DNA from 2 places in the Thalassolituus pacificus genome. Region 1 is predicted to be linked to the other one. Evidence: predicted binding sites of a transcription regulator. Region 1 holds the regulator's gene; the other holds the start of a gene.

Region 1 (15,440 bases):
CCGAAAAACGTTCGCAGTTATTATCCAAATTACGCGCCATGGCTGTGCGTCGAGAGCTGGTGCGTTACGGCATTTATCCGAAAAACTCGGTCGGCTATGGTGAAAACCTGCCGGTTGCTTCTGTTAATGGGATGGAAGGACGTAATAAAAACCGCCGGGTGGAAGTGTGGGTACGTAACGTCGGCGCATAACGTATTCTGATTCTTTTACCACATAAAAAAGCCCGGAAATATCCGGGCTTTTTTATGTGTGTCACGTTGGATGATGTGTCAGTCTTCGGCGTGCAACAACAGGTACAGCTCAACGACGGCTGCAGGAATATTACTGCACATCTGATTCGACAGGTCGATGTCATCGTCGATGTCTTCCATCTCCGGCTCGTCCATAAACAGGCCTGAGGCATACATAATCGGGAACAGGTGCTGGGCAACGGTTTCTTCTTCACGCGCATACCATTGTTCTTCCTGCAGCAGGACTCCGGTCATAAACCCCATGGCCCAGCTTTCCAGTGGTGGCTCTTCTTCATCGTCGACCAGCGTCAGGTCGGCAGGAACCGGGAAGTCCTGGCCGGAATCCAGCCATGCCTGAATTTCTTTGCCCAGTTTAAGCAGCAGGGCATTGACCTGCTCTTTCTCGGCTTTGCTGAAGCCAAGTTGTTCGTCGAAGGCGCAATCCCAGACTTGCTGAACATTGAATTCAACCGGACCGGCGATCAGTGCCGTCATCAGACCGTGAACGGCGAAGAAATCGAAACTGTCCTGGCGGTCGGCTTCGTCTTCGAGCAATACGCCCAGGGTTTCCAGTTCGTCTTCATTAAGGGATGGGATACTATTGAGGTCGGACATACGCTACTCCTGAATTTGGCGCTAATCCTAACAGGCTTGAGACCGTGCGGAAATCTTACAAACAACAATTCTGGCTGACAGTGGGCGGTGAGCAGGTCGCTGTTCATTTGTCAGCGATGCGGCGTAAGAGTATGCGCATGCTGATTAATGCCGATGGCGACGTTGATCTGCGTATTCCGCTGGGGTACCCGAAGGCCGATGTGCTGGCTTTTGTTAATGCCAACCACGATTGGTTGCTGAAACGCCGCAGTGAAGTGCTGGCACGACAGCAGGTAGCGCAGGAAAGCGTCCTGATCCGTGGCCGTGAGTTACCCTTTAAGCTCAGTGCACTGGACGAGTTTATGGTGGCCGAACAGGCGGTCTGGGTGCCGGAAAGCTGGCAGCCTGCACAGATTGAGCAGGCATTGGATGCCTGGCTCAGAGCTGAGGCGCGCCACGAATATCCGCAGATGATTGAGCGCTGGTGGCCGTTTTTCAGCCAGTTTGATGTACGCCGTCCGCAATTGCGTATTAAAAAGATGCGCACCCGTTGGGGCAGTCTGTCGCAGCGCGGCTACATCAACCTGAATCTGGCTTTGATGCAGTTACCGCCTGAGTTGCTGGAATTGGTGGTGGTGCATGAACTGTGTCATCTGCGCCACTTTGATCATGGTGCGGGGTTTAAAGCGTTGATGACTCAGTGTCTGCCGGACTGGAAGCAGCGCGAGCAACAGTTAAATCAGCTGTCGCGCCGTTTGCTCTGAGGTCTGCTTGTCAGCGTGATTTTACTGCGCTGTTAATCCACCGCTGTGAATACCAATAGTACCAACCACAATGATGGCAGACGGATGCTGGCGGCCGTTGTTTTCCGGTTTCAGCGTGATTTTACTGCACTGTTAATCCACAGTTGTGAATACCAATAGTACCAACCTCGGTGACGGATACTGGGCGCCGTACAGTTATAACGGCTGCGGCCGCCGCGAATGGGGTTTTCTGCACGGGTGATCAGATTCACGACGCCGTTGTCGGACTCGGTCTGCGTACTGATCGCCCCCTCACCACTGGCAAAACACTGGATCTGGCGCGGGCGCAGGTCAACTTCCGGGAAATGAATGGCCAGAGTCGGCGGATTGTCTTCGGCCAGTACCGGTTCAACCAGTTGTGTTGGCGGCACCGGCAGGGCGAGAGTGTAGAGTTTGGTTTTCAGGGTTTTGACGTTGGCATAAATACCCGAGGCCGGAAAGCGCGGCAGCGCCTGCGGATGAGACATCGGGCCGACCGGCCCGGATTGCTGACCAAAAGCCAGATAACCGTTTGCTGCCAGCCAATCGATGATCTCCAGATCGAATTCACCATAAGGATAGGCCAGCAGTTTATGACTGGTGCCCAGCTCTTTCTGCAGACGAGCTTCCGGTTCTGCCACTTCCTGGGTCAGCCAGGCATCGAGAGTCATGCCATCGGGGCGTGCAATGAGGTAAGGGTGATCGGCACTGTGGTTGGCAATCAGGGCGCCGTTGTCCTGCAGTTCTTTCAGTTGTTTCCAGTCCATCACCACGCCGTGTTGTTCATCCACCGCATTGGTATTCACGAAAACGGTAAAAGGCCACTGGCGCTGTTTCAGCAATGGATAGGCGTTGTCATACACCGAGCGATAGGCGTCATCGAAGGTAATGGCGACGGATTTCTCCGGCAATGATTCACCTGCACGGATTTTGGCCAGCGCCTGGCCGAGATCAATCACATGCATATTCTCCTGCTCCAGCAACTGCAGATGGCTGGCAAAGCCTTCTGGGCTGATGCTGGTGGAGGCAGGAGTATCCGTGGATACATGATGGTATTGCAGAATGACCAGTTGAGCGTGGGCGGAGAAACTGAGCAACACACTGAGCAGAACGAACGGAAGAGAAAGCTTAATCATGAATACCGGTGCTTGAGTCGTTGAAAGGCGGCCTGAATATCGCGGAAACGGTTTACATCACCGCCACGGTCCGGATGGTGTTGCATGGCCAGACGGCGATATTGTAATCGAATATCCGCCCCTGTCACTGGCTTACTGAGTTCCAGTTCTGCAATATCCTGATCTTCCTGTTCCGGCTGCAGCATCGTTTGCCAGAAACTGCGCAGCAGCTCATCCACTTCATCCTGGCCGGTATTCAGCTGACTGAGATCGAGATAATACTCAGCCAGTGGCTGGTGTTCCGCCAGCGTGCTGCTCTGAGAGGTCTGCGGCCAGGGCTGGCGGCAAATTCTGAGGGCGCTGATATCGAGTAAGGCACTCTGCTCTGTGGCCCACTGTCGTTGCAGGCGGTAGAGGCAGTGCATCAGAATAAAATGGCTGCGGAACATGGTCAGCGAATCACGCAAAGCATCCGCGCGGAATACGCCTTGTTCAGGTGCCTGCAGCCAGCACAGCAGGTCATATTCGCTGCAGGTCTGACCATCGGCCAGACGCAGGCTCAGTAACTCGAGCAGGGGTGCGAAGTCGTCAGTGGCGGTATCGTTGGCCGCCAGTGGAGAAAGGGCATCTGAATTCATGTCTTTATGCTAGCACAGCGGCGGGTGTTTCCGGTTTTATGGTGCAGGCAAAGCGTGCTGCTCAAGGCTGGTCGGGGTCGGTATCCTCAATCAGCTGACGGGCAAACGCCGGCAGGCGATGTTTGATCCGGTTGAGTTTGTGAGAAAACGCGCGGTAACGGCGACGTATAAACTGCAAAAAATGCCGCACTTGCGGAATGGTGCCGACGAGCATGGACAGGCCAAGGATGATCAGGATAATGCCCAGCGGGATGGGCATCGGAGTGATAATAATCCCCAGCAGCAACAGCAGAATACCGGTCACCATTTTTACGCTGCGTTTGATCATTCTGCGTCATCATCCAGATTGTCGTGCCGGTTTTTCCGGTTCTTTTGGCATACTGTTCGTTGCTCTTCAGGCATGCCCATACTGACACCCTGACATGACTCTGTTGCGAAACCATGAAATCTTTTGGTACAGGCCCCGTTGTTTATGAGTGAACAGGAAAAAAAGCCGCTGCCCAAACGCAGCCATCTGATTACCCCCGAAGGGGAACAGGCTTTACGCAAAGAATACGACTATCTGTGGCGAACCGAACGACCAAAGGTTACGCAGGAAGTCTCCGATGCGGCCAAGCTGGGTGATCGCTCAGAAAATGCCGAATACATTTACGGCAAACGCCGCCTGCGCCAGATCGACGGTCGTGTCCGCTTTCTGCTGAAGCGTCTGGAGATTCTGACGGTGGTGGATCGGCTGCCGGCTGATCCGCAGAAAGTCTTTTTTGGTGCCTGGCTGGAACTCGAAGACGATGAGGAAAACATCCACCGCTATCGTCTGGTGGGCGAGGACGAAATTGACCTCAAGCGCGGCTATATCAGCGTCGATGCGCCGCTGGCGCGGGGGCTATTAGGTAAGCGCATTGATGACGAAGTGACCGTGCGCCTGCCGAAAGGTGAGGAGACCTTTTACATTCTCAGTGTGTGTTATCAGCGTCCGTCGTGGGATGCCGGCGGCAGTAATCAGGCGGTGTTTTCGGCTTGAGGCCGGGCATCATCAGGCAGAGCGCTGAGACAGATCGCTGCTAGGCTTAATGGCAGGAGGATCATTATGACATTAGCACGCGTTATTACCGTTTTGCTGCTGTTCTGGCCGATGGCTGCTGCTGTTAAAGCTGCGGACGTTACAGCCAACGCTGAGTCTGCGGCCGAAGAGGGCGAAACCTGGCCCTTTGCCGGCGTGTATAAAATGCCGGTCTGGATTGATCAGGTGCAGCGGGTCTGCCCGTGGAAGTCCGATGCCGGAGAGGGATATATCCGTGTCGTCCGCACTAATTTCAAAGGTCCGCACGGTATTTATCTGCAATGGATCCGTAAAGGCATTGCCGGTAGCGAAACTCAGGCCATTTCAACGGTATGGGTAAAAGAACTGGAAGAGCAGTATCAGGTACGTCTGCAAATGCCGCAGCCGGAACTCAGCAGTGCGGCTTGTCACCTGACAGCGCTGGCGGAGTCCATCATTACCGACCGGCGCTATAAAATGGAGTTTATTGTGAAAGGGCCGGGGGATTATCAGCTGCTGGTCACCAGCATGTTGCAAGGCGGTTTGTGACCGCCTTTTCTTTTTTGCCGGCAAAAAAGCAGTCAGATCAGTCGATCTGAACCACATCCAGACGGGTAAACAGATGACCTTTGTCCTGCTTATCCTGCAGGGTGACAAAATCAAACAGCTGAGTATCACCTAATTGCGAAGGTGCCACATTACAGATAGCGGCAAAGATATTCTCGCTGCGCCCCGGCTGCTCTCTGTCCCACTGTTCCAGCATCATCTTAATGTTCTGGCGTTGCAGATTTTCCTGCGACCCGCACAGGTTACAAGGAATGATCGGGAAGCCCCGTGCCTCGGCAAATTTTTCAATGTCTTTTTCTTTGCAATAAGCCAACGGGCGGATCAGTACGTGTTTCTGATCGTCGCTTAACAGCTTAGGCGGCATCGCTTTGAGTTTTCCGCCATAGAACATATTCAGAAACAGGGTTTCGATGATGTCATCACGGTGATGGCCAAGAGCAATTTTATTGGCACCGATGCTTTCGGCAAAGCCGTACAGGGTGCCGCGACGCAGGCGCGAGCACAGGCCACAGGTGGTTTTGCCTTCCGGAATGATGTCTTTCACCACGCTGTAAGTGTCTTTTTCCACAATATGAAAATCAACGCCCAGCTCGGTCAGGTATTGCGGCAGAATATGCTCCGGAAAACCGGGCTGTTTCTGGTCCATATTCACGGCAATGATATCGAAATGAATCGGCGCGCTTTTTTGCAGGCTCAGCAGAATATCGAGCATGGTGTACGAATCTTTACCGCCGGACAGGCAAACCATAACCTTATCGCCGTCTTCGATCATGCGGTAGTCTTCAATGGCCTTGCCGACATTACGGCGCAGGCGCTTCTGCAGTTTGTTGAACTCGAGTTGCTCTTTGCGCTCGGCAGCGGATTCGATCATAAAAACACCCTGAATAATTGCGCCCGCTTTATAGCAGAATGCACCGGGTGAAGGAACCGCCTGCGCAGTTCTGGCAGTTAATTCTGTAGGGAAAGTCGCCGTCTGTGGGCGTAAGCAGAAAGGGGTATCGCCTGCTCAGGCGGCACGGTCGAGCAGGGCGCTGACTTCGGCAACGTTGGCGCAGAAGTCTTCAATGCTGACGCTGCTGCGAGGGTGGTAAAACCGCTTCCATAAGCGGGCAAGCTGTTCCGGGGTGGCTGTCTCCGGTAATACGAAATCGCCATTGCGGGCATAAATGAACCAGGCAACGGCGGTAGCATACGACAGGTTGGTGGTCAGTTCGGCGTGGGGATGATTCAGAAAGTCATGCTGACTGGCAAGGCCGCGTACGGTGCTGGCCAATTCCGGTTGTTGCGCCAGATAAGCATCCCAGACATGACGATGGGTCAGGCTGTGAATACGGTAAATGCCCAGGCCGCGTTGGCCAGCGACCTTCAGGTGAGATCCCAGCGCCGACTCCTGTGCAGCTGTCGCCAGCAGCAGAGTGCAGGCCATCGGCGCGGTTACGCCAATACGCTGCAGGGTTGGCTGGATTACCCAGCGGGTTAATTCGGTTGCGCAGATGCCCATGGTCACCTCCTTATACGTCATATCGGCTGAATGACGCTATTCTGCAATCTTAGATCAGATTGGTTTATCTGCCGCCGTTTTATACCAATTGCCAATAGAATGATTGGAAACCGGCGCCAGAAAAATAACATCCGTTCAGCCTTTACTACAGACAAAGCATTTCCCGTACCACCGTGACCTGAGTTAACGAATGAAAATACAGGCATAAAAAAACCGGTCAGTGACCGGTTTTCAACGTGCGGCTGAAGGCTGCTTATTCCTGCGGATGAACGGCACACTCTTTGTCAGTGTTCAGGCCCGCCAGCTCATAGAGCATATCGGCGTCCTGAAGGATCACTTCTTTGCCCTGAGTTTCGATCAGACCGTTTTTCTGGAAGCGGGTAAAAACCCGGCTGATGGTTTCAACCGCCAGACCCAGATAATTACTGATATCCACCCGTGACATCGGCAGGCGGAAGTGGCTGGCCGAGAAGCCGCGGCGTGAGTAACGCTGGGAAATATCAATCAGGAAAGAGGCGACGCGCTCTTCGGCGTTCTTTTTGCTGAGCAGCAACATCATGTTCTGGTCGTGACGGATTTCAGTGCCCATGGTGCGCATTAACTGTTTGCGTAAATCGGGCAGATCATCGGCCAGGGTGTCGAGTTGTTGCAGCGGAATTTCACACACGGTGGTGGTTTCCAGTGCTTTGGCGGTCAGCGGATAGTTGCCGTTATCGTAGCCGGCCAGACCGACCAGTTCTGAGGCCAGGTGGAAACCGGTAATCTGTTCTTCGCCATTACTGGCTAATGTGTAGGTTTTCAGAGCGCCGGTGCGGACCGCAAAGACGGATTGAAACGCTTCGCCTTGCTGGAACAGCAGCTGGCCTTTCTGAATCGGACGACCGCGGCGGATGATATCGTCGAGGCGCTCCATATCGGAATCGTTCAGGGACAGTGGCAGACACAGTGCATTCAGTGAGCAGGTCTGGCAGTGTGGTTGAGTGCCCCGCATGGGAGCAGGCGCAACGGGTGTCGTTTTCATGACTGATTCCTGAGTAAAACTCCAACACTGGAGTAGGTAACAAGTGCAACAGTTGCGGCTATGTTCGGCATTAGCGCGCGATCTGTCAAGAAAGCAGCCAGACCGAAGCGGCCGTCCACAGGCCAAATCCTATCAGTAATCCTCCGGCAACCTGACGCACGCGGTTATTGCTCAGAAACGGCGTCAGAACATTGGCCGCCAGTGTGCTGGCAAACAGTGCCGGCAGGGTACCCAGACCAAAGGCGAACATCGCGGCGGCTCCCAGCAAAGGCTGGCCATTTGCGGCAACCCAGCTCAGCGTGCTGTAAATCAGGCCACAGGGCAGCCAGCCCCAGAGCATGCCCAGCCACAAGCGATCAATCGCGCGTGGTGACTGCATAAAACGGCGTGTCAGAGGCTGCAGGTATTTCCAGATTCCCTGACCCAGTTGTTCGATACGGGTCAGCATTAATGACCAGCGGGCAATATACAGGCCCATCAGGATCAGCATCAGTGCCGCCAGCGTGCGCAATACCAGCATCAGCCATTGGTGCTGGCTCTGCAGCCACAGGCCGGCGCTGGCGACAATCAATCCGGCGATGCTGTAACTGAGTATGCGCCCGGCGTTAAACAGCAGAGTCACGCGCACACGTTGCGTGCCGGCGTTGCTGCCAATGGCGGCGGCAATCCCGCCGCACATTACCAGGCAGTGGCTGGAGCCAAACAGGCCGAGCAGAAACGCGGTCAGCAGCGAGAGCGGTTCAATCATGGTTTGTCGGACGGCTTATCGTCTTGTGTGTCGTTGCGCGGACGGCTGACGGGTTCATCGTCATCGAACAGAATGCGGTGGGCGGGGGATTCCATATCTTCAAATTGGCCGCTTTTCACCGCCCAGAAAAAGATCAGTACAGCAATGCCGATCAGCAGCAGAGACAGCGGTACCAGGATGTAAATGATATCCATCGATCAAACCTCAGAGGAGTCAGGAGCTGGCAAACGGTTCAGGCGCAGGGCGTTGGTAACGACCAGCAGCGAACTGAATGACATACCAATCGCTGCAGCCCAGGGCGGAACAAAACCTGCCGCAGCCACCGGCAGTGCGATGAGATTGTACAGCAAAGCCCAACCGATGTTCTGGGCAATAATACGGCGCGTCTTGGTAGCACCATCCAGAGCGGTCAGTAAGGTTTCCAGACGGCCATTGGTAAGCATGACATCGGCGTTGGTTTTGGCCAGATCGGTGGCCTCGTTAACGGCCAGAGCAATATCCGCACCGGCAAGAACCGGCACATCGTTAATACCGTCACCCACCATCATGACCCGTTCACCCGCCTGCTGCCAGGCGCGTACCGCCGCCAGTTTCTGCTCTGGCGAGACACCGGTCTGCAGATCGGTAATACCCAGTGCATCAGCCACCACCTGACCGGATGCGCCGGGGTCGCCGGTCAGCAGAGAGACAGCAATACCGCGCTGTTGCAGACCACTGACAATCGACGCCGCGTTGCGGCGCAGGCTGTCGTTCAGGCGTACCCAGGCCAGCGGCTGCTGGTCGCTGGCCAGTAACAGCCACTGACCGGCTGCGTTGCTGTCGGGTTCCGCCAGAGGGGCGGCAGGCCAGGCATAATCAGCCCGGCCAAAACGCAGGGTCAGACCGTTCCACTGGCCGCTGATACCCTGACCCGCGGTTTGTTCGGTGTTCTCTACCGCCGCGGATTTAATAGCGCGGAAGGCACGGGCAATCGGATGAGTCGAGTGCTTCTCTAATCCGGCGATCAGCGCCAGCACCTGGGTTTCATCCAGATCCGCCAGAGGTTCGACCTGCTCGAGGGTTAATTTGCCCTGGGTCAGGGTGCCGGTTTTATCGAACACCACACGGTTAATCTGTGGCAGCACTTCCAGTACATGGCCTTTGCTGATCAGCAGGCCGCGTTCGCGCAGTGCAGCTGTTGCCGCCGTCAGAGCGGTTGGCGTGGCCAGTGACAGAGCGCAGGGGCAGGTGACTACCAACACGCTGAGGGCGATAAAAAAGGCGTGTTCATTACCTTGCAGCCACCAGAAGGTGAAGACCGAACTGGAAATGATCAGCACCGCCGCAACAAAGTGGCTGGCAATTTTGTCGGCCAGCAGCGCCGCGCGCGGTTTTTCCTGCTGGGCACGATCCATCAGGCGCATGATGGTCGACAACTGCGCTTCGGCGCCAGTGGCGGTAACCTTCATCAGCAGCGGACTCTCGACGTTAAACGTACCGCCGATCAGGCGATCACCGGCTTTTTTGCTGATGGGCAGGTATTCGCCAGTGAGTGCGGCTTCATCGACCGAGCTGCGGCCTTCCATCACCACGCCGTCAGCCGGAATGGCATGGCCGGGTTTGAGACGCAGCACGTCACCAATACGGATATCTTCACTGGCGATGACGTGCTCGACACCGCCGTCATCAACTTTCAGCGCGATGTTGGGCAGCAGCGTCAACAGATTATTACCGGCTTTACCCATCCGGTGACGGGCGCGCATTTCCAGAAAGCGGCCGAGTAACAAGAAAAAGGTAAACATACAGACCGAGTCAAAATAGACCTCGATACCCTGATTCAGGGTGCTCCAGATGCTCGAACAAAATGCCAGCACAATGGCCAGTGACACCGGCACATCCATCGTCAGGTGACGGGTGCGCAGATCACGCAGGGCGGCGGTAAAGAACGGCCGGGCGCTGAACATCACCACCGGCAGGGTCATCACCATCGAGGCGAGGCGCATAAAAAACTCGTATTGCTCGGCCATGCCAACGTACAGCGGTACGGCCATCATCATCACCTGCATGGTACCGATACCGGCAACGGCCAGGCGGCGGATGGCCAGTTTACCCTCGCGGTGACGTTGCTCTTCCTGTTCGGTGGCTGAAAAAGGCGAGGCTTTGTAGCCCAGGCGGTAAATCGCCTCGGCAATACTGGATACGGCAATCTGGTCGAACTGCCAGCGCACCACCAAACGGTGGTTTGACAGATTTAACACGGCGTTTTTTACGCCGGGCAACTGGCCGACGCGGTGCTCAATCAGCCAGGCGCAGGCGGCACAGCTGATGCCGTCGATAATAAAAGTGGCTTCCGCTTCGCCTTGTTGATTGCCACTCAAATGAGCGACAAAGCGGCGTTGCAGGGCTTCGCTGTCATACAGCGTGAGGGATTCGCGTGCAGAAAGATCGCTGTCTTCCAGCTCGGCCGGTGATAACTCCGGCAATTCGGTACGGTGGCGGTAATAATCTTTCAGGCCACTGGCGACGATGGTTTCGGCAATGGCTTTACAGCCCGGGCAGCACATCGGCTGCCGTTGGCCATCAATCAGGGTTGACCAGCGCTCACCTTCGGTGGTGGCTTCACCGCAGTGAAAGCAGCGCTCTTGGGCTGAATGTGCATTCATTTGGCGTGTAAATTAATAACCTTGTCTGCTTCGATCCGTTCGGTGCCGCGGATACGCCATTGCTGTTCGTGGCTGAGCAGCCAGATATGGCGGCGTTCCGGTAATACCAGTTCATTGACGCCGGCGTAATGGCCGTCACCCAGGCGTTGCAGCAGTACGGTTACGTCACGGTCCTGAAGGGTCGGGTGAATCAATTGCAGTTGCAGGGTGGCGGGTTCTTCGTCCAGATAACCGTTCAGGGTCAGGTGGACTTCGTCTGCGGTGAAGGTCAGGTCGGCCTTGATCTGCAGGCGGGCGGCATGAGCATCGGCTTCAACGTTTTCGGTATAGCTGACGCCGTCTTTGTAATAGCTGTCGCTTACCAGAGAATCTTTGGACTCGAGGGCGAGTGTCAGCATCACAAAACCCCAGCAGATAGACAGCAGCGGAATACCCGCAACCAGCCACACCATGGGTTCTTTGTACCAGGGAGCGTGTTCTTTGGATTCGGTGTTCATAGACTTCTCAATCGGCATCGGGCGGGATAAAAAAAACCGCCCAAGTTTAACCACTTGGACGGTCAGTCTCCAGTTTGGATTTGTCAGATTCGCTGACACGGGTCATGGTTCCGTGGCAGCGAATCTTTTTCCACAAATTAACTGCGTGGTGCAATAAAGCGGCTTTCTTCGCGCGCCACTTCTTCGCCGGTATCGGCATCGGTGATGACGAATTCAATATCCACACGGCTGGCTGGCATGTGCACTTCTTCCGGATCAATTTCGATGGTCAGAAGCACTTCTTTCAGCTCGTTCACGCGCAGGTACTGAGTGGTTGGCGCATCCATTTTCATACCTTCCATGCCATCCAGGCTCAGGGTATAGGTTTTCGGGCTTTGCGACATATTAATCAGCTTCAGTGTGTACGCATTGGTGACGGTATCGTTGGCCGTCATCTGGTACAGCGCGCCACGGTCACGTTCAATGTCCAGCTTGAACGGTGTACGGGTGCCGATGGCGTAGACAAATGCGCCCATCATAATCAGCAGCAGCGCGGCATAACCGACCAGTCGCGGCCTGAAGAAATGGGTTTTCTTGCCTTCCAGTTCATTCTCGGTGGTGTAACGGATCAGGCCTTTCGGCTTGTTCAGTTTTTCCATAATGGAATCACAGGCATCGATGCACAAAGCGCAGCCGATACACTGATATTGCAGGCCATCACGGATGTCGATGCCGGTCGGACAAACCTGAACACACAGCGAGCAGTCGACACAGTCGCCGAGACGATCCTGTTCGGCGGCATTTTCTTCTTTTTTACTGCGTTTTCCGCGCGGTTCGCCACGATCTACATCGTAAGACACGGCGAGGGTGTCCGGATCGTACATCACTGACTGGAAGCGAGCGTATGGGCACATATAAATGCAGACTTGTTCTCGCATCCAACCGGCGTTGATGTAGGTGGCCACGGTGAAGAAGGCAATCCAGAACAGACCCCAGCCACCAATGTTGAGGGTGAAGAAGTCGGGCACCAGTTCGCGGACTGGAGTGAAGTAGCCCACAAAGGTTATGCCGGTCCAGATGGCAATGATCATCCACAACGTATGCTTAAGCGCTTTTTTGCGGAATTTGCTCGCACTCATCGGTTCTTTATCGAGTTTCATGCGGGCGTTGCGGGTACCTTCGGTACGCTCTTCAATCCACATAAAAATAAACGACCAGGCCGATTGTGGGCAGGTATAACCGCACCAGATACGACCAGCAAGGTTGGTAATGGTGAACAGACCAAAGGCGCAGATAATTAATAACCACGACAGCAGCATAAAATCCTGCGGCCAGAAGGTGACGCCAAAAATATGGAACTGGCGCGCCGGTAAATCAAACAGAATGGCCTGTCGGCCTTCCCAGTTAAGCCAGGCGCTGCCGAAGTAACCGAGCATTAATGCCCACAGCGACCATGTGCGTAATTTCTGGAAAAAACCCTCAATCTCACGCACGTAAATCTTTTTACGTTTTTCATACATGCTTTGGGTTTTTGGTGTGACATCTTTGACCGGAATATTACTCATAACGGCAAATCACCTTGGTTGGATGTGCATGATGGCGCTTGGCGAAACCAGAGACGGAGCAGGGCTCCACAGCGCTCTATATAACGCAGCAATTATATAGCGTGTTGCTTGTCGCTATAACGAAAAAAGCGGCATTAAGCCGCTTTTTTCTGTTTTTATTGCCTTAGCTCAACCCCGGCTGGTTTTGCCTGTCCGGGGTCTTGCTGCGCTTACTGCTGATGAGACAGCGAGTAAACGTAAGTGGTCAGCAGATGGATCTTGGCTTCAGCGTTGTTGCCAAGAATTTCCAGGTGCGCTGGCATTTTACCGTTACGACCATGCTTCAGAGTGAACTCAATCTGCTTGGAAGAACCGCCATATAACCAGATGTCATCAGTCAGGTTTGGTGCGCCAACCAATTGGCTGCCTTTACCATCCGCACCATGACAAGCCATACACAGCTGCTGGAACTTCGGTGCTGCTTTTTCAGCGGCTTCGGCATCGTGCTTCAGGCCAGACAGGCTGCGAACGTAGTTCACCATGTCTGTAGTACCTTCTTCACCCAGAACGCCACCCCATGCAGGCATCGCGCCCTGACGACCGTAAGTCAGAGTGTGCTTGATGTTCTCAGGAGCGCCACCGTACAGCCAATCGTTATCGGTCAGGTTCGGGAAGCCCTGAGCGCCTTTAGCGGTCGAGCCGTGGCACACAGCGCAGTTGCTCTTGAACAGGCGCTGACCTGTTTGCAGAGCGTCTGCGTCTTTGGCCAGCTCTTCAACCGGAGTGGCGGTGTACTTGGCGTACAGTGGTGCGATGTCTGCATCGAACTTCTGTACTTCCGCTTTCCACTGGTTGGTAGAAGACCAGGCAACCTGTTCGCCATCAACTTCAACGGTCAGCAGGCCATTGACATTGCCCAGGCCATACACGCCCAGATAGCCAAAACCAAACACGATGGTTGCCCAGAACATAAATACCCACCAGCGTGGCAGCGGGTTGTCCAGTTCCTGAATGCCGTCGTAGTCATGACCAGTTGTCTGGTCGGTTTCTTCTTTACGCTGGCCGCGGCTGGTGTACATGATCAGTACGCCGCAACCAATCATGGATCCCAGTACGATGACTGCAACCCACACTTGCCAGAAAGTGCTTAACATATTTATTTACTCCGATCTTTATCGTCGTGCGCTGGCATTTCTTCGTTTTCGAGAAATGGAATCTGAGCATCGTTATCAAAACGCTTTTTACGGCTGGAGCCATAGGCCCACCAGAAGATGCCGATAAAAGCTATCAGGGCGAAAACGCTGCCCAAACCGCGCACGTCGTTAATATCCATGGGATTTACCGTTTAGTGACTACAGTGCCCAGGTGCTGCAAATAAGCAACCAGAGCTTCGATTTCACGTTTGCCGTCAACGGCCTCTTTAGCACCTTCGATGTCGGCATCGGTGTACGGTACGCCGACCATACGCAGAGCTTCCATTTTCTTCGGAGTCAGGCGGCCATCGACCTTATCTTCAAACAACCATGGGTAAGACGGCATGATGGACTCAGGTACAACGTCACGTGGGTTGTACAGGTGTGCACGGTGCCACTCATCAGAGTAACGGCCACCTACGCGCGCCAGGTCAGGACCGGTACGCTTGGAACCCCACAGGAACGGATGCTCGTATACCGATTCACCGGCAGTGGAGTATGGGCCGTAACGCTCGGTTTCTGCACGGAACGGACGAACCATCTGGGTGTGACATACGTGACAACCTTCACGGATGTAGATGTCACGACCTTCCAGCTGCATCGCAGTGTAAGGTTCCAGGCCTTCAACCGGCTTGTTGGTGTCGTTGTGCCAGAACAGTGGAACAATTTCCGCCATGCCGCCCCAGCTCAGGGCGATGACGATCATCACCACCATCAACGGCAGGCTTTTCTCAATATTGTCGTGCTTAATCATGTTTCAGTACTCCTTAAGCCTGTGCTGCGACTGCGTTGCCAGCTTCTTTATTGGCAGCGCGAACAGTCATGAACACGTTGTAAGCCATGATCAGCATACCGGTCAGGAACAGTGCGCCACCCAGTACACGAACCACATAGCCGCCGTGAGAGGCTTCTACGGATTCAACGAAGCTGTAGGTCAGGGTGCCGTCAGCGTTAACTGCACGCCACATCAGACCCTGCATGATGCCGTTTACCCACATCGCTGCGATGTACAGTACGGTACCAATGGTGGACAGCCAGAAGTGAACGTTGATCAGTTTAACGGAGTGCATGTCACCGGCTTTACGGCCGAACATGATCGGAATCAGGTGGTACAGAGCACCGATAGATACCATCGCAACCCAGCCCAGAGCACCGGAGTGAACGTGACCAATGGTCCAGTCAGTGTTGTGAGACAGCGCGTTTACGGTCTTGATTGACATCATCGGGCCTTCGAACGTAGACATACCGTAGAAAGACAGAGATACCACCAGGAAGCGCAGGATCGGGTCGTTACGCAGTTTGTGCCAGGCACCGGACAGCGTCATCATACCGTTGATCATACCGCCCCAG
Region 2 (15,440 bases), on a different contig from region 1:
CCGTGGTCCTTGATCTCGACTTTGCCGGTACCGGACTCGGCCTGGAGCTGGCGCAAAGCCTGCAAGGAAGCCGTGAAAATCCGCTGCCGGTTTTGTTTACCTACCGCGATACGCCGCCATCCCTGGAACAACGCCTTGCTACGTTGCGCAATGGCGGCCTGGGCATCTATGAAGAGATGGATGTGCAGTCTGTTATCAGTCATCTGGAGAACCTGCTCGACAGTTCACCGGAAGTGCCGTTCAAAATTCTGATCATCGACGATTCCCGCGCTCAGGCAACCCACACGGCAAACGTGCTGAACAAAGCGGGCATGGTGACCCAGGTCGCTAACGATCCCCTGCTGGTACTCGACGTACTCAGTGGTTTTACTCCGGATCTGATTTTGATGGATATGTACATGCCAGGCTGTAACGGTATGGAATTAGCCAAAGTGATCCGCCAGCAACGCGAATACATCAACCTGCCCATCATTTACCTCTCCGGTGAAGAAGACCGCGAACGCCAGCTGGCGGCGATGGCCGAAGGCGGCGATGACTTTTTAACCAAGCCTGTCGATCCCGGTCATCTGCTCACGACGCTGCGCAACCGCGTCAGCCGCGCCCGGCAATTACAGAACCTGATTGCCTGCGACAGCCTCACCGGCCTGCTTAACCACACCCACCTGCTGGGTGCTCTGCAGGATGCCATGCGCACCAACAGCGATGTGCCGATCAGTTTTGTTATGGTCGATATTGATCATTTCAAGCAGGTTAATGACCGTCATGGCCACCCGGTCGGCGACCTGGTCATCCGCAATCTGTCGTTGTTTTTGCGTCAGAGTCTGCGTAAATCCGACCCTATCGGCCGCTATGGAGGCGAAGAGTTTGCCATTATTCTGCTTGATGCCACCGCCCAGCAGGCGCGGCAAATTATGGATGATATCCGCCTCAACTTTGCCAATCTGATTCACGATGGCCAGTCACTGAAAGTAACCTTCTCCTGCGGCGTCGCGGAGTGGAGTGGTCAGAGCATCAGCGAGCTGGTTGCCGCCAGCGACCAGGCGCTGTATTGCGCTAAACGCAATGGCCGCAATCAGGTACAACTCGCCGGAGAGGGTGAATAACTCCAACCTTCCGTATCTCTGCACTCTGAATCACACTCTGAATTGCACCATGAACAGCCCCCTGAATACTCCGGTGTTTTTTCGCTATCCGGCAAAAAACGCCACTCACCCCGCCAGAACTGGACGCTCGCCGGCTTTTTCGGCAAACTCGCGGGCTTTCGGGTCATATTGGCCGGCCTGCACTCAAGGTCAGCTGTCGACGACCCCATGACTTCATCTTCAGGGTAATCATCATGGCGAGCATTCTGGTATTGCAGGGGCCTAATCTGAATCTGCTGGGCACCCGTGAGCCGCATATTTACGGCCACACCACGCTGGCCGATATAGAACAGCAGCTAAGCCAGAGCGCCCGGACTGCCGGATTCACTCTGGAACAGTTCCAAAGCAACGCCGAACACGAGCTGATTAACCGTATTCATGCCGCCCGCGGCGATGGCACCGTCTTTATTATTATTAACCCGGCGGCGTTTACCCATACCAGCGTGGCACTGCGTGACGCCTTGGCGGGTGTTGCCATTCCTTTTATCGAAATTCATATTTCCAATGTCCATGCACGCGAGAGCTTCCGCCATCACTCCTACCTGTCGGATCTTGCCGTCGGAGTGATCGCCGGACTCGGTGTGCAAGGCTATGACCTGGCGCTGCAGGCGGCGATCAGCCGTTTAAGCGCGGAGAACGTATAACATGTCCTGGATTCAGATCCGTATTCACGCGACTCAGGCCGATGTTGAAGCTGTAGAAAATGCTCTGCTGGCCGCGGGTGCTTTGTCTGTCACTTTGCAGGATGACGCCGACCAGCCGATTCTTGAGCCGGAACTGGGCACCACGCCCATCTGGGATAAAACTCAGATCATTGGCCTGTTCGATGCCAATCAGGACAGCGACGCCCTGCTTGAGCAAATTGCCCTGATGTACGCTGCCGAAGGTGGCACCACTCTGCCTGAGCACAAAATTGAACTGGTTGAAGATAAAGACTGGGTCCGCGCCTGGATGGATGATTATCATCCGATGCCGTTTGGAAAGCGCCTCTGGGTCTGCCCAAGCTGGCGTGAGCCGCCACAAGCGGATGCCGTTAATCTGATGCTTGATCCGGGTCTGGCCTTCGGCACCGGCACTCATCCGACGACTGCGCTGTGTCTGAAATACCTCGACGGTGCTGTTGAGGGCAACGAACTGGTGGTCGACTACGGTTGTGGCAGCGGCATTCTGGGCATTGCGGCCCTGCTGCTCGGTGCGAAACATATGATTGGTGTCGACATCGACCCGCAGGCTCTGACCGCCACCGGCGATAACGCCGAACGCAATGGCATTGATGCCAGCCAGTACGAAATCTATCTGCCAGAAGCCACGCCGGCAGTTCAGGCCGATATGACCGTTGCCAACATTCTCGCTGGACCTTTAATGAGCCTCGCACCGCACATGGCTGAACTGACCCGCAGCGGCGGCAAACTGGCATTGTCCGGACTGTTGGCCGAACAGGCAGACGAAGTCTCGGCCTGTTATGATCAGTGGTTCATCATGAACCCGGCGGAACAAATGGGTGATTGGGTTATTCTTACAGGGATTAAACGATAAGGACTGATCATGGCTGTTCATGTAACCCGCTGCCCACATTGTCAGACCAGCTTTCGTGTTCGCGATGAACATCTGAATGCTGCCCGTGGCATGGTGCGTTGCGGCTCCTGCCTGCAGGTGTTCAAAGCAGCCGAACATATTATCCCGGAAAATGCGGCCGCAGCGGCGAAAACCGCAGCCTCACCGGCTCAGGCCGCAGTCAGACCCGCGGCCCCTGCTAAGCCGGCGGCAACGCCTGTCCAACCCGCAGTCAGCAAGCCGGAGCCTGAAGATGATGATGACTCCGGTCTGATTCATGATGATATGGATGACGATCCGATTTCCGAAACTCTGGCCGACGATCCGTTCACCGACTTCAATCTGCGCGCACCCGATCACCAGAAGCGTCCCAAGCCACGCATTGAGCTGGAAATGGATGACTCTATTTTCAGCCTGCGCAATGCCAGCAGCGATACCATCGATTTCAGCCTTGATGAAGAAGGAAAATCCAGCGACGATGACGAGTCCTGGGCCAATGCCCTGCTGAATGACGACGATGACAGCATCCGGCAGATGAAAGAAGAGAAGGTCACATCGGCCAAACTCAAACTGAGTGGCAATGATGACTTCAACTTCGACCTGCCGCCGCCGGAAGAAGACGATTTTCACGGTTTCCTCGATGAGGACGACGATGACGACACTCATCGTGGCCGTAACGACTTCACCCTTGGGGGTGATGATGGTCTGCAGACTGAAACCATGGAAATTAACCTGCCCACCAACAGCATTGCCGGCCTGCAGGAAGAACCGCTGCAACTGGCCAAAAAGCGCCGTGGCCGCCGTTTTCCCTGGGGATGGTTCAGTGGTGTCATTCTGATGCTGCTCGCCGCCGCTGCGCAGACGTTATATTTTCAATTTGATCATTGGGCGCGCACGCCACAATGGCGGCCTTACTATGCAAAAATCTGCGGAGTTATGGATTGCCGTCTGCCGAAAATTCAGAACATCCGTGAAATGACCACCCAGCATCTGGTGGTACGTGCCCATCCCGACTTACAACGGGCACTGGTGGTCGACACCCTGCTGCTGAATAAAGCCGCCTACGAACAACCGTTCCCGGATCTGACCCTGGTATTCCGGGATCTGAACGACAACGTCGTCGCCAGCCGCCAGTTCACCCCGGCACAATACCTGTCCGGCGAGCTGGCCGGCCAGAGTGATATGCCCAACCAGGCACCGATTCATATCGCACTGGAAATTGTCGATCCCGGCCCGGAAGCCGTCAGCTACGCCATACAGATCGTCAGCAACCAATAATTCCTGGCGGTCAAGTGGCCGCCGTCAGAATTTTTAACACTATTCACACAAAAGCAGCCAACTCCCCCTTTATTCAGCAGGGGGTTATGAGTATCATACCGCGACTTTTTCACAGCACATTTTTTGATCAAAACTCAGCGGTTTCGCATGCCTTCGATTGGCCCTTACACACTACCCAATCCAGTAGTTCTGGCGCCAATGGCAGGGGTAACTGATCGTCCGTTCCGTCAGCTCTGCCGCCAGTTAGGTGCCGGACTGGTGGTCGGCGAAATGGTGTCATCCAGCCCGGATGTGCGCCATACGCGTAAATCGCAGCTGCGCCTGGATCACACCGGCGAGCCCGAGCCAATCGCGGTACAGATCGTGGGCGGTGATCCTGAAATCATGGCTCAGGGCGCGCGATTTAACGTTACCAACGGTGCCCAGATCATCGACATCAATATGGGCTGCCCGGCCAAGAAAGTCTGTAATAAGGCTGCCGGTTCAGCGTTGCTGAAAGATGAAGCTTTGGTGAAAGACATATTACAGGCCGTGGTCGGTGCTGTTGATGTACCGGTCAGCCTCAAGATCCGGACGGGTTGGGACCCGGACAACCGCAATGGCGAGCGTATTGCACGTATCGCCGAAGAGGCCGGCATTGTATCGCTGGCGGTACATGGTCGCACCCGGGCCTGTGGCTACAAAAATACCGTCGAGTACGACACCATCCGCGCCATCAAACAGAGCGTCGGAATTCCGGTCTTTGCCAACGGCGACATCACCAGCGCCCGCAAAGCCTTTGAGGTCATGCAATACACCGGTGCCGATGGCGTATTGATTGGCCGCGCCGCCCAGGGCCAGCCCTGGATTTTCCGCGAAGTGGCTCACTACCTGGCCACCGGCGAAGAACTCCCTGCCCCACAACTGCAGGAAGTTGAACAGATTTTATTAAGCCACCTGGATGCGCTGTACGAATTTTACGGCGATTTTCTGGGCGTACGGATCGCCCGCAAACACGTGAGCTGGTATCTCCAGTATCAGAACAGCGATGGCGATTTCCGTAGCCGCTTTAACCGGCTGGAAGGCAGCACCGAGCAGCAACACGCGGTGAGGCAGTTTTTTAAGGATACGATCCGGAAGAAGGAATTGGCAGCATGAACACCGATACATTGAACCGCGAAGTAATCGAAAGAAGGAAGGTTGAGACAGTGACCGATTCAGCAGACTTGCAGCAATATCTGCGTACCCCGTTAGAAGCGACACAAACCCTGCGTGACAGTGTGGAAAAAGCACTGCAAAACTACTTTGACCACCTGGATGGTCAGGCCGTTGTCGATATCTACGACATGGTACTGTCCGAAGTGGAAGCCCCACTGCTGGAAACCGTCATGAAGTATACCCGCGACAATCAGACCAAAGCGTCCGTTGTTCTTGGTTTAAACCGCGGCACACTGCGTAAAAAACTGAAACAGTACGGCATGCTTTAAGCCCTACCTCTAAATACTCAGCGGCTTTGTGGCCGCTTTTTCTTTTTTAAAACATAGAAAACCTGACCATATGAGCAACTTTATTCCTGCCAACGAGATCCCAGCGGACATCACCCCAGTACGCCGGGCCCTGATCAGCGTGTCGGATAAAACCGGAATCGTCGAGTTCGCCCAGGCCCTGCACGCTGCCGGTGTAGAAATTCTGTCTACTGGTGGTACTTACAAACTGCTGATGGATAACCAGATTCCAGCGGTTGAAGTCTCCGATTACACCGGTTTCCCGGAAATGATGGATGGCCGCGTAAAAACGCTGCATCCGAAAATTCACGGTGGTGTTCTCGGCCGTCGTGGTCAGGACGATGACGTCATGAGCGAACATGGCATCAACCCGATTGATCTGGTGGTGGTTAACCTGTACCCGTTCGCCGCGACCGTTGCCAAAGAAGACTGTCATCTGGCGCTGGCGATTGAAAACATCGATATCGGCGGTCCGACCATGGTGCGTTCTGCCGCGAAAAACCACGCCTATGTCGGCATCGTGGTGAACAGCAAGGATTACAGCAACGTGCTGGACGATCTGAAAGCGCACAACGGTCTGACCTACAAAACCCGTTTTGGCCTGGCGCTGAAAGCCTTCGAACACACCGCCGCCTACGACGGTATGATCGCCAACTATCTGGGCACCATCGACCAGAACGCAGAAGTCCTGAGCACCGATAACCGTCTGTCGTTCCCGCAGACCTTCAACAGCCAGTTCATCAAAGCGCAGGACATGCGTTACGGCGAGAATCCGCATCAGAATGCGGCCTTCTATGTTGAAGCCAACCCGGCCGAAGCCTCAATCGCCACCGCCAAGCAACTGCAAGGCAAAGAACTGTCCTACAACAACGTGGCCGACACCGATGCTGCGCTGGAGTGTGTGAAGTCCTTCGTTAAGCCAGCCTGTGTCATCGTCAAACACGCCAATCCTTGTGGTGTGTCTGTGGTGCCTGAAGAAGACGGCGGCATTCGCAAAGCCTACGACCTGGCTTACGCCACCGACAGCGAATCGGCCTTTGGCGGCATCATCGCCTTTAACCGCGAACTGGATGCTGAAACGGCCCAGGCCATCGTTGACCGCCAGTTTGTCGAAGTCATCATCGCCCCGAAAGTCAGTGCCGAAGCCGCCGCCGTGGTGGCCGCCAAGCAAAACGTACGCCTGCTCGAATGTGGCCAATGGCCAGCTGAACGGGCTGCCGGTCTGGATTACAAGCGCGTCAATGGCGGTCTGCTGGTACAGGATCGCGATAACGGCATGATTTCCGCCGATGAACTGAAAGTCGTGACCAAGCGCGCGCCAACCGAAGCCGAACTGCACGATCTGATTTTCGCCTGGAAAGTCGCCAAGTTCGTTAAATCCAACGCCATTGTTTACGCCAAAAACCGTCAGACCGTGGGCGTAGGCGCCGGTCAGATGAGCCGTGTAAACTCAGCCCGCATCGCGGCGATTAAGGCCGAACATGCCGGTCTGGTGGTTGAAGGTGCGGTGATGGCATCCGATGCCTTCTTCCCGTTCCGCGACGGTATCGACAACGCCGCGGCCAATGGCATTAAAGCCATTATCCAGCCGGGTGGATCGATCCGTGATGAAGAAGTGATTGCCGCCGCTGATGCGGCCGGAATCGCAATGGTGTTTACCGGAATGCGTCACTTCCGCCACTGAGTGTTGCTGAAAGCTATTGCGCTTTCTGGCGCGAATAAGTCGCTCCTGGGCGCTATCACTGAAATGCGAATCCGTAGGAGCGGGCCATGCCCGCGACCTGATTGAAATATCGCGGGCATGGCCCGCTCCTACAATAAGGAATGTAAGAATGAAAGTTCTAGTAATTGGCAGTGGCGGCCGTGAACACGCCCTGGCCTGGAAAGCTCTGCAATCACCTCTGGTTGAGAAAGTATTCGTTGCGCCGGGCAACGCCGGTACCGCGCGTGAAGCCGGTATGGAAAACGTCGCCCTCGACGTGATGGATTTTGATGGTCTGCAGAAGTTTGCTGAAAACAACGCCATCGGCCTGACCATCGTCGGTCCGGAAGCTCCGCTGGTTGGCGGCATCGTCAATCAGTTTGAAGCCGCCGGTCTGAAAATTTTCGGCCCACGCAAAGGCGCTGCTCAACTGGAAGGCTCCAAAGCGTTCACCAAAGATTTTCTCGCGCGTCAGCAGATTCCAACTGCCGATTACCAGAATTTCACTGAGATTGAACCGGCGCTGGCTTATCTGCGTGAGAAAGGTGCTCCTATCGTGGTTAAGGCCGATGGCCTGGCCGCCGGTAAAGGCGTGATCGTCGCCGAAACACTGGAGCAGGCTGAAGAAGCGGTCAAAGACATGCTGTCCGGTAACGCCTTTGGTGATGCGGGCTGCCGCGTGGTGATCGAAGAATTCCTCGCCGGCGAAGAAGCGTCTTTCATCGTCATGGTCGATGGCAAAAACGTGCTGCCAATGGCCACCAGTCAGGATCACAAACGCGTCGGCGATAAAGATACCGGCCCCAATACCGGCGGCATGGGTGCGTACTCACCAGCCCCGGTAGTGACGCAGGCAATCCACGACCGCGTAATGCGCGAAGTGATTATGCCAACCGTTAATGGCATGGCCGCAGAAGGTAACGATTACACCGGCTTCCTCTACGCCGGTCTGATGATTGACGAGTCTGGTGCGCCGAAAGTCATCGAATACAACTGCCGTTTCGGCGACCCGGAAACCCAGCCAATCATGCTGCGCATGCAGTCGGATATCGTCGCCCATTGTCTGGCGGCGCTGGAAGGCAAGCTGCATCATGAAACGGCACAGTGGGATCCGCGTCCATCGCTGGGCGTGGTACTGGCCGCTGCCGGTTATCCGGCTGACTACCCGAAAGGTGATGTCATCAGCCTGCCGGACAACGACGGCGCCGATCGTAAAGTGTTCCATGCCGGCACCCAACTGGACAGCGATGGCAACACCGTTACCGCCGGTGGCCGTGTACTCTGTGCAACCGCATTGGGGAACAGCGTCAGTGAAGCTCAGGCTCAGGCCTATGATCTGATCAAACAGATCAGCTGGAAAGGCATGTTCTGCCGCTCTGATATCGGTTATCGTGCCATTGCGCGCGAGCAGGCCGATAACTAAGCAGAAACTAACGGAGACAGCAGGGATGAGGCAGTACAGAGGACGTAAGCATCTGATTGTCACCCTGCTGTTTTTGTTTTTTCTGCCGCTGACACTCTGGGCAAGTAGTCCGGTGCTGCTGCCCAATGCCTCGTTTGATTACCCGATCACGCCCTATATTTCGGTTTACGAAGACCCCGGCCGCACCCTCGATATCAACGCCATGCTCAGCCGAGAGCAACAATTACGCTTTACCCCCAGCCACGCCCGCCGACTGAAGTTTGGCATCAGTGACTCCAACTACTGGCTGCGTTTCAGCCTGAATAATCCTTACGCTCAGGAACGGGAAGTGGTATTTACCCTGTCCGACAGCGATATCGACGATTTCAGTTTCTATGACATCAGCGACGCTCAGACGTATCGCCATATTGGCCATGATGATCCGGCGCGCAGCCTGCGCGGTGGGTTTATGCAGGCCTTTCCTGTGGTACTCAAGGTTCCGGCACAGAGCACGCGCAGCTATCTGGTGCGCATCCATTCCTATGGCCTGTTGAGCACCAATGTCACCCTGCTCAGCCTCGATCACTTTCTCAATAATGAGCAGGGATTGTTCATGCTGCAGGGCATGAGCCTTGGCTGGATTCTCGCAACGCTGGCCTGGTTTATTTTTGTACTGCGCAGCCAGCGTATCCTGCTGGCCGCAGCAGGCAGTGCCTATTGCGCCACCATGATCATTTATCAGCCCGCATGGATGGGGCAGTTTTCCCTGCTGCTGAATATCAGCCCCATCATTGCCGATAAAATCGGTGAGCTGTCGCTGGCAGCGTCAGCCACCTGCCAGACTCTGGCAGCGCTGGCGCTGGGCTGGAGCGGAATCCGTGCGTTGCTTTACCGCCGCCTGTTGCTGTTCATCGCCATCCTTCATCTGCCCGTTGCGTTAATCACGCTATGGCTGGCACAGGAAGCCACATTGATGGTGGTCGCCTGCATGATCGTCGCCAATGAATTTATTCTCGCTCTGATTCTTTTTCGCGGACGTTCTCAGCACCCGCAGGCGCAGAGCTGGCTGCTGATGGGCCATCTGCTGGTTGGATTTGGCGTTTTGCTGGCCATTCTGACCAGCCATAATCTGTTGTCGCTGGATCTGTTCACCAGCTGGGCACCGGTGATTCTGCCTTTTATTGTCATCACCAGCCTGGTACTGGCCATTATGAGTATTAAGCGCCAGCAACACCCGCTGCAGAATCAGGGCGGAGCTGAACTGCGCATGACGCCGGCGTTGCTGTCGCAGATCAGCCATGAACTGCGTACACCCATTAATGGTGTAATCGGCATGACGGAACTGCTGGGGGAAACGCCACTCAGCGCCAACCAGCGGGATTTCTCCGACACCATAGCCCTCGCCGGGCGCGATCTGCTGCACGTTGCCAACGAAATTTCCGACCTTGCCCGTATCCAGAACGCTCAGCTGGAACTGGAAGAGCGTTCATTCAGTACCGTTCAGCTACTGAACCAGGCGATCAGCCACTTCCAACAAGAAGCCAGTCGTAAGCAGGTTGAGCTGGTGCTGGATATGACCGACGACTTACCAGAGTACTTTGTCGGCGACCGCAACCGTTTACAGACGCTGCTGCACAACGTACTGGCGCGTGCGCTGGCCTATACCGAGTACGGTGAACTCTCGCTGCAGGCTTCGCATTACCACAGCGCTCAGGGCAATGGTCTGCGCGTACAGATTCAGCTGAGCAGCACCATCGTTAAACAGGACGAGCTGAAAAACGCCTTTGCTATTCTGCAGCACCACCTGCCATTAGCGGAAAACCACAACGCTAAATCCTGGAACCTGCTGGTAACGCGCAACTTACTGCAAAAAATGAAAGCAACCCTCGAAGTGGAAAGCATGACCAGTCAGGGCGCTTCACTGACGCTCTATCTCCCGATGGAGGCCGAGGCTGCGAGCACTGAAACCTCACCTCTGGACGACAGTCTGATCGGTCAGCGTATCCTGATCGTTGATGATAATGCGTCACTGCGCAATGTGATTGAAAAACAGGTAAGACGCTGGGGAATGCGCCCGGACAGTACTTACAGCGGTAAGGAAGCACTCGCCATGCTGCGTAATCAGATCAGCATTGGCCAGCCTTATGACTTCATCATTATTGATCATGACATGCCGATTATGGATGGTCTGCAGCTGGCTGAACGCATCCGTTCAGACAAAGACATCCGTCATAAACCGGCGCGCCTGATGCTCACCGGCTTAAGCATCAGCACAGTGCGCAAAGATGCAGAAGCCGTTGGCATTAAGAACCTGCTGGCCAAACCCGCCAGCGGTGAGCGCCTGCGTCAGGCACTGCTGACACTGAAGTATCAGCCGCAGGAAGAAGGCGAAGATTCGCCGTCCTAGCACTGCAGTCTGAACGCTGCGGCCTGAACAGCCGGCAGTAAATAACAGAACTCAGTCTGCCGCCACAGCACGGCTGGCAGCCCATTGCCGCAAAGCCTGCATCGGTTCAGCCATCACCACCGACAGCGGCCGGGTGCGGCGGATTTCATACAGCAATGTGTCCGTGTTCAGACCGGGGCCTGCCTGTTCACTGCTGGCCGTATGCCAGGCCGATACCACCGCCTGCTCCAGCTCGGCACCGGAAAACCCTTCGCTTTCTTCAGCCAGCGCTGCCAGATCAAACCGTTGCGGGTCCAGACCGCGCTTGTGCATGTGCAGACGCAGAATCTCAGCACGGATTTCGACTTTCGGCAAATCAACAAAAAACAGCTCATCCAGACGGCCTTTGCGCAGCAACTCCGGCGGCAGCGCATGAATATTGTTGGCCGTGGCGACCACAAAGACCTGCGAATCATGTTCTGCCAGCCAGGTCAGCAGTGTGCCGAGAATACGCTGACTGACGCCAGCGTCGTTGCTGTCCTGCCCCAGTCCTTTTTCAATTTCATCAATCCACACCACACAGGGCGACATGGTTTCGGCCAGCTTCAGCGCTTCGCGCAGGTTTCGTTCGGTTTCGCCAAAAAACTTGTTGTACAGGGTGCCGAAATCCAGGCGCAACAGCGGCAAGCCCCAGGAACCCGCCACCGCTTTGGCCGCCAGACTTTTACCACTGCCTTGCACACCGAACAGCAGTAAACCGCGCGGCCGCAGTTTGCGTTCGGCGGTCATAAAGGCTTTCTGACGTTGTGCCAGCCAGGTTTTCATCACCTCCAGACCGGCGACATCACTGAAGCGCGCGGTGTCATATTCAAAACTCATGACCCCATCCATATCCAGCAATGCCATTTTCGCGCGGCTGACGGTTGGCACATCATCGTGTGTAATAGCGCCGTCGTCGACAATGGCACCACGTACTAAACGGCGGGCATCGGAGAACGTCAGCCCCTTAAGATTGGCGACCAGCTGCTGCAGACTGTCGTTGTCGCTGCGCACTTTACGGCCACTGAGTTTGGCATAACGCAGGGCTTCTTCTTTCACCAGCGCCAGCAGCTGGCTGTCATCCGGTAATTGCAGGCTGAAGCTGGCGGCCAGACGTTGCAGCTCCGGCGGTGCCTGCAGCCGATGACTGAGCAACACCACCGTTTTGCCATAGCGCTCGTGCTGCAGAGCAATGTCTTTCAACAGACGTACCACCAGAGGCTCTTCCAGAAACGGATGCAGATCGCAGAAAATAAACAGCCCGCCCTGCTCACGCTCACGCACAATACGCAGCGCATCGGCCGGCTGGATGGTGTCGGCGGCGGCGACATCTTCGCCAAACCCCAACCGGCGCAGACCATCACTCAGGGTCCATTGCTGCAATGCCAGACCACGGCGAATGGCCAGCCGGGTCAACATCTCGAGCGCACGGCCTTCTTCGTGTGATTCCAGCAACAACAGCGGTACCTGGCGGTCGAGCAATAAGCTTAAGTCGTGTAAATCCTGCATCGATGTCTCCTTATTCTGTGCACGATTCTAACCAGTCTGCCCTGCGCTGTCCGCACGCTCAGAGCCTGCAAACACGTCTTTAACCGGCCCTGGCTTCCGCTCTGGCCGGAATCCACTTGATATGCATCATGCGCCAGACGCCGATATGCCGTAAAATAACGAAAATTCCGGAGGTATGAGTTATGAATGCCAACTCCCGTCGCTACTCGCTGTTTGACAAACTGATCCAAAACGCCGATCAGGCGCTGCGTACCCTGGTGCCCGGTGCCGCTCAGGAAGAGCGCCCGTCACCGGCACAACAACGTGCCTATAACGAGCTCAATGAAGCCGAGCAGAAACATGCCGCTGGTCTGATGCGCATCAATCATACCGGTGAAGTCTGTGCTCAGGCGCTGTATCAGGGACAGGCGCTAACCGCCAAATTGCCGGAAGTCCGGGCGGCCATGGAAGAGGCGGCGCGTGAAGAAATTGACCATCTGGTGTGGTGTGAAGATCGCATCAATGATCTGGGCAGCCACACCAGCCGTCTGAATCCGCTGTTCTATGGTCTGTCCTTTGGCATCGGTGCTCTGGCTGGCAAGATTTCTGACAAGGTCAGTCTGGGCTTTGTCGCCGCCACCGAAGAGCAGGTCTGCAAACACCTGAGCCAGCACATGACCAGCCTGCCAGTGCAGGATGAAAAGAGTAAAGCCGTGCTGCTGCAGATGCTGGAAGACGAAGCTAAACACGCAACGGTTGCGCTTGAGGCCGGCGGTCATAAATTTCCGCTGCCGGTGAAGCTGGCGATGAGCGCAGTATCAAAAGTGATGACTAAATCCGTCTATCGGTTCTGAACGCTGCCCGACCAACACTGCCACAAACGCACTGACCTGCACCAAAGCAGGTCAGATGCGGAACGAATAACTCCCGCCATCAATAGATAGAATCGCTGTTTAGCAGGCAAAATGCCGCTGTTCTTTTACTCTGAATAAAGACGAGTGAGGAACATCCCATGAACCGATTCAGCGTTATCGAATTTATCCGCCGTATTTACCGCCTGCCACAGGATTACCCGGAACTGAACTGGACCCGGACCGATCTGTACCGGCGACGACTGGAACAGGTGAAAAGCGGCTGGATTATTACCGGGCTGATTATGCTGATCAGCGGCAGTACCGCGGTGGTGTGTGTACTCGGAGCCTTTGCCACGTTTCTGTCACTGGCCTTTCTTGAGCCGGAAAATCCGCCGCTCTGAGCCAACACGAGCAGTCTTTATCGAGACATAAATAACGGGCATAAAAAAACCCTCCGGCGGAGGGTTTTTTATCGGCTAAAAACACGGAGTCAGATTTACAGGCTCAGAATTTTCTCGCCGCGGGAAATACCGGAGACACCGGTACGTACCGTTTCCAGCACACAGCCCGCACCGATGGCCTCAATAAAGGCTTCCAGTTTGTCACTGGTTCCGGTCAGCTGGATGGTATACACGCTGGCAGACACATCCACAATCTGACCACGGAAGATGTCGGCAGTACGTTTGATTTCCGCACGCTGCGCACCCACCGCTTTTACCTTGATCAGCATCAGCTCGCGTTCAATGTGCGGGCCTTCCGACAGATCCACCAGTTTCACCACTTCGATCAGCTTGTTCAGCTGTTTGGTGATCTGTTCGATCTTACGATCATCACCGCTGGTGGTCATGGTCAGGCGTGACAGGGTGTTGTCTTCTGTCGGCGCCACTGTCAGGGTTTCAATGTTGTAACCACGCTGGGCGAACAGACCAACAACGCGTGACAAAGCACCCGGTTCGTTTTCCAGCAGAATCGAAATAATGTGTCTCATGTTCAGGTCCGCTCCGTCTTGCTCAGCCACATATCGCGCATGGAGCCAGCCGGCACCTGCATCGGATACACGTGTTCTTCCGGATCGACGGCAACGTCGAGGAAGACCAGACGGTCATTGTATTTATTGAAGGTGTCTTCCAGTGCCTGTGGCAGCTCATCGCGGCCGGTCACGCGGATACCCACGTGGCCATAGGCTTCCACCAGTTTGATGAAGTCCGGCAGGGACTCCATGTACGAGTGGGAGTGACGACCTTCGTAGTTCATGTCCTGCCACTGACGAACCATGCCCAGTGAGCCGTTGTTCAGACACAGAATTTTTACCGGGATGCCGTACTGCAGACAGGTCGACAATTCCTGAATGTTCATCTGAATCGAACCTTCACCGGTAACACATACCACCATTTCTTCCGGGAAGTTCATTTTAACGCCCATGGCCGCCGGGAAACCGAAGCCCATGGTGCCCAGACCACCAGAGTTGATCCAGCGGTTCGGCTTATCGAACTTGTAGTACTGCGCGGCAAACATCTGATGCTGACCAACGTCAGAAGTCACGTAAGCGTCACCCTTGGTGGCCGCCCAGATGGCTTCGATCACTTCCTGCGGCTTCATCAGTTGCGAATCGTTTTTCTCATAACGCATGGCATGACGCTGGCGCCATTCGTTGATCTGTTTCCACCACGACGCAATGGCTTCGGCATCCGGCACTTCGTTGCTTTCATCCAGCAGCGCCATCATTTCGTCCAATACGTTGCCAACCGGGCCAACGATCGGTACATCAACGATGATGGTTTTGGAAATGCATGACGGATCAATATCAATATGAATGATCTTAGCATCCGGACAGAATTTACTGGTGGCGTTGGTTACGCGGTCATCAAAGCGCGCACCAATGGCCAGAACCACGTCGGCGTGGTGCATAACCATGTTGGCTTCGTAAGTACCGTGCATACCCAGCATGCCAACAAAACGCTCACCGGTACCCGGATAAGAACCCAGGCCCATCAGCGTGTTGGTGCATGGGAAATCCATACGATCAACCAGCGCACGCAGCTTGTCGGAACTGCCATCAATGATGACACCACCGCCAGCATAAATAACCGGACGCTTGGCTTTCAGCAGTA

Evidence for each region. The regulator FNR, encoded in region 1, switches genes on or off when oxygen is low (the NO sensors DNR and NnrR bind a similar motif). The targets are predictions, from matches to a motif close to TTGATNTANATCAA.
Region 2: coq7 (2-polyprenyl-3-methyl-6-methoxy-1,4-benzoquinone monooxygenase) is a predicted target of FNR. The motif match lies at 12,613-12,626, and genes of this name have one in related genera.

The regions. Positions count from the first base shown of each region.
Region 1 covers NZ_JAOANI010000019.1:18,637-34,076, forward strand. The annotation lists gene NYR02_RS10700 (substrate-binding domain-containing protein) at 1-191, shown strand, start outside; gene NYR02_RS10705 (YecA/YgfB family protein) at 270-845, opposite strand; gene NYR02_RS10710 (M48 family metallopeptidase) at 890-1,588, shown strand; gene NYR02_RS10715 (polysaccharide deacetylase family protein) at 1,699-2,742, opposite strand; gene NYR02_RS10720 (DNA-J related domain-containing protein) at 2,739-3,359, opposite strand; gene NYR02_RS10725 (hypothetical protein) at 3,421-3,687, opposite strand; gene greB (transcription elongation factor GreB) at 3,832-4,380, shown strand; gene NYR02_RS10735 (hypothetical protein) at 4,447-4,947, shown strand; gene ttcA (tRNA 2-thiocytidine(32) synthetase TtcA) at 4,985-5,836, opposite strand; gene NYR02_RS10745 (hypothetical protein) at 5,972-6,466, opposite strand; gene fnr (fumarate/nitrate reduction transcriptional regulator Fnr) at 6,720-7,487, opposite strand; gene NYR02_RS10755 (sulfite exporter TauE/SafE family protein) at 7,573-8,235, opposite strand; gene ccoS (cbb3-type cytochrome oxidase assembly protein CcoS) at 8,232-8,429, opposite strand; gene NYR02_RS10765 (heavy metal translocating P-type ATPase) at 8,433-10,877, opposite strand; gene NYR02_RS10770 (FixH family protein) at 10,874-11,374, opposite strand; gene ccoG (cytochrome c oxidase accessory protein CcoG) at 11,512-12,918, opposite strand; gene ccoP (cytochrome-c oxidase, cbb3-type subunit III) at 13,128-14,051, opposite strand; gene NYR02_RS10785 (cbb3-type cytochrome oxidase subunit 3) at 14,054-14,230, opposite strand; gene ccoO (cytochrome-c oxidase, cbb3-type subunit II) at 14,236-14,841, opposite strand; gene ccoN (cytochrome-c oxidase, cbb3-type subunit I) at 14,858-15,440, opposite strand, start outside.
Region 2 covers NZ_JAOANI010000028.1:338,673-354,112, reverse strand. The annotation lists gene NYR02_RS16305 (GGDEF domain-containing response regulator) at 1-1,103, shown strand, start outside; gene aroQ (type II 3-dehydroquinate dehydratase) at 1,337-1,786, shown strand; gene prmA (50S ribosomal protein L11 methyltransferase) at 1,788-2,678, shown strand; gene NYR02_RS16290 (DUF3426 domain-containing protein) at 2,688-3,974, shown strand; gene dusB (tRNA dihydrouridine synthase DusB) at 4,122-5,111, shown strand; gene fis (DNA-binding transcriptional regulator Fis) at 5,108-5,440, shown strand; gene purH (bifunctional phosphoribosylaminoimidazolecarboxamide formyltransferase/IMP cyclohydrolase) at 5,511-7,142, shown strand; gene purD (phosphoribosylamine--glycine ligase) at 7,291-8,583, shown strand; gene NYR02_RS16265 (7TM-DISM domain-containing protein) at 8,609-10,969, shown strand; gene NYR02_RS16260 (AAA family ATPase) at 11,021-12,496, opposite strand; gene coq7 (2-polyprenyl-3-methyl-6-methoxy-1,4-benzoquinone monooxygenase) at 12,679-13,329, shown strand; gene NYR02_RS16250 (hypothetical protein) at 13,488-13,730, shown strand; gene ilvN (acetolactate synthase small subunit) at 13,826-14,317, opposite strand; gene NYR02_RS16240 (acetolactate synthase 3 large subunit) at 14,320-15,440, opposite strand, start outside.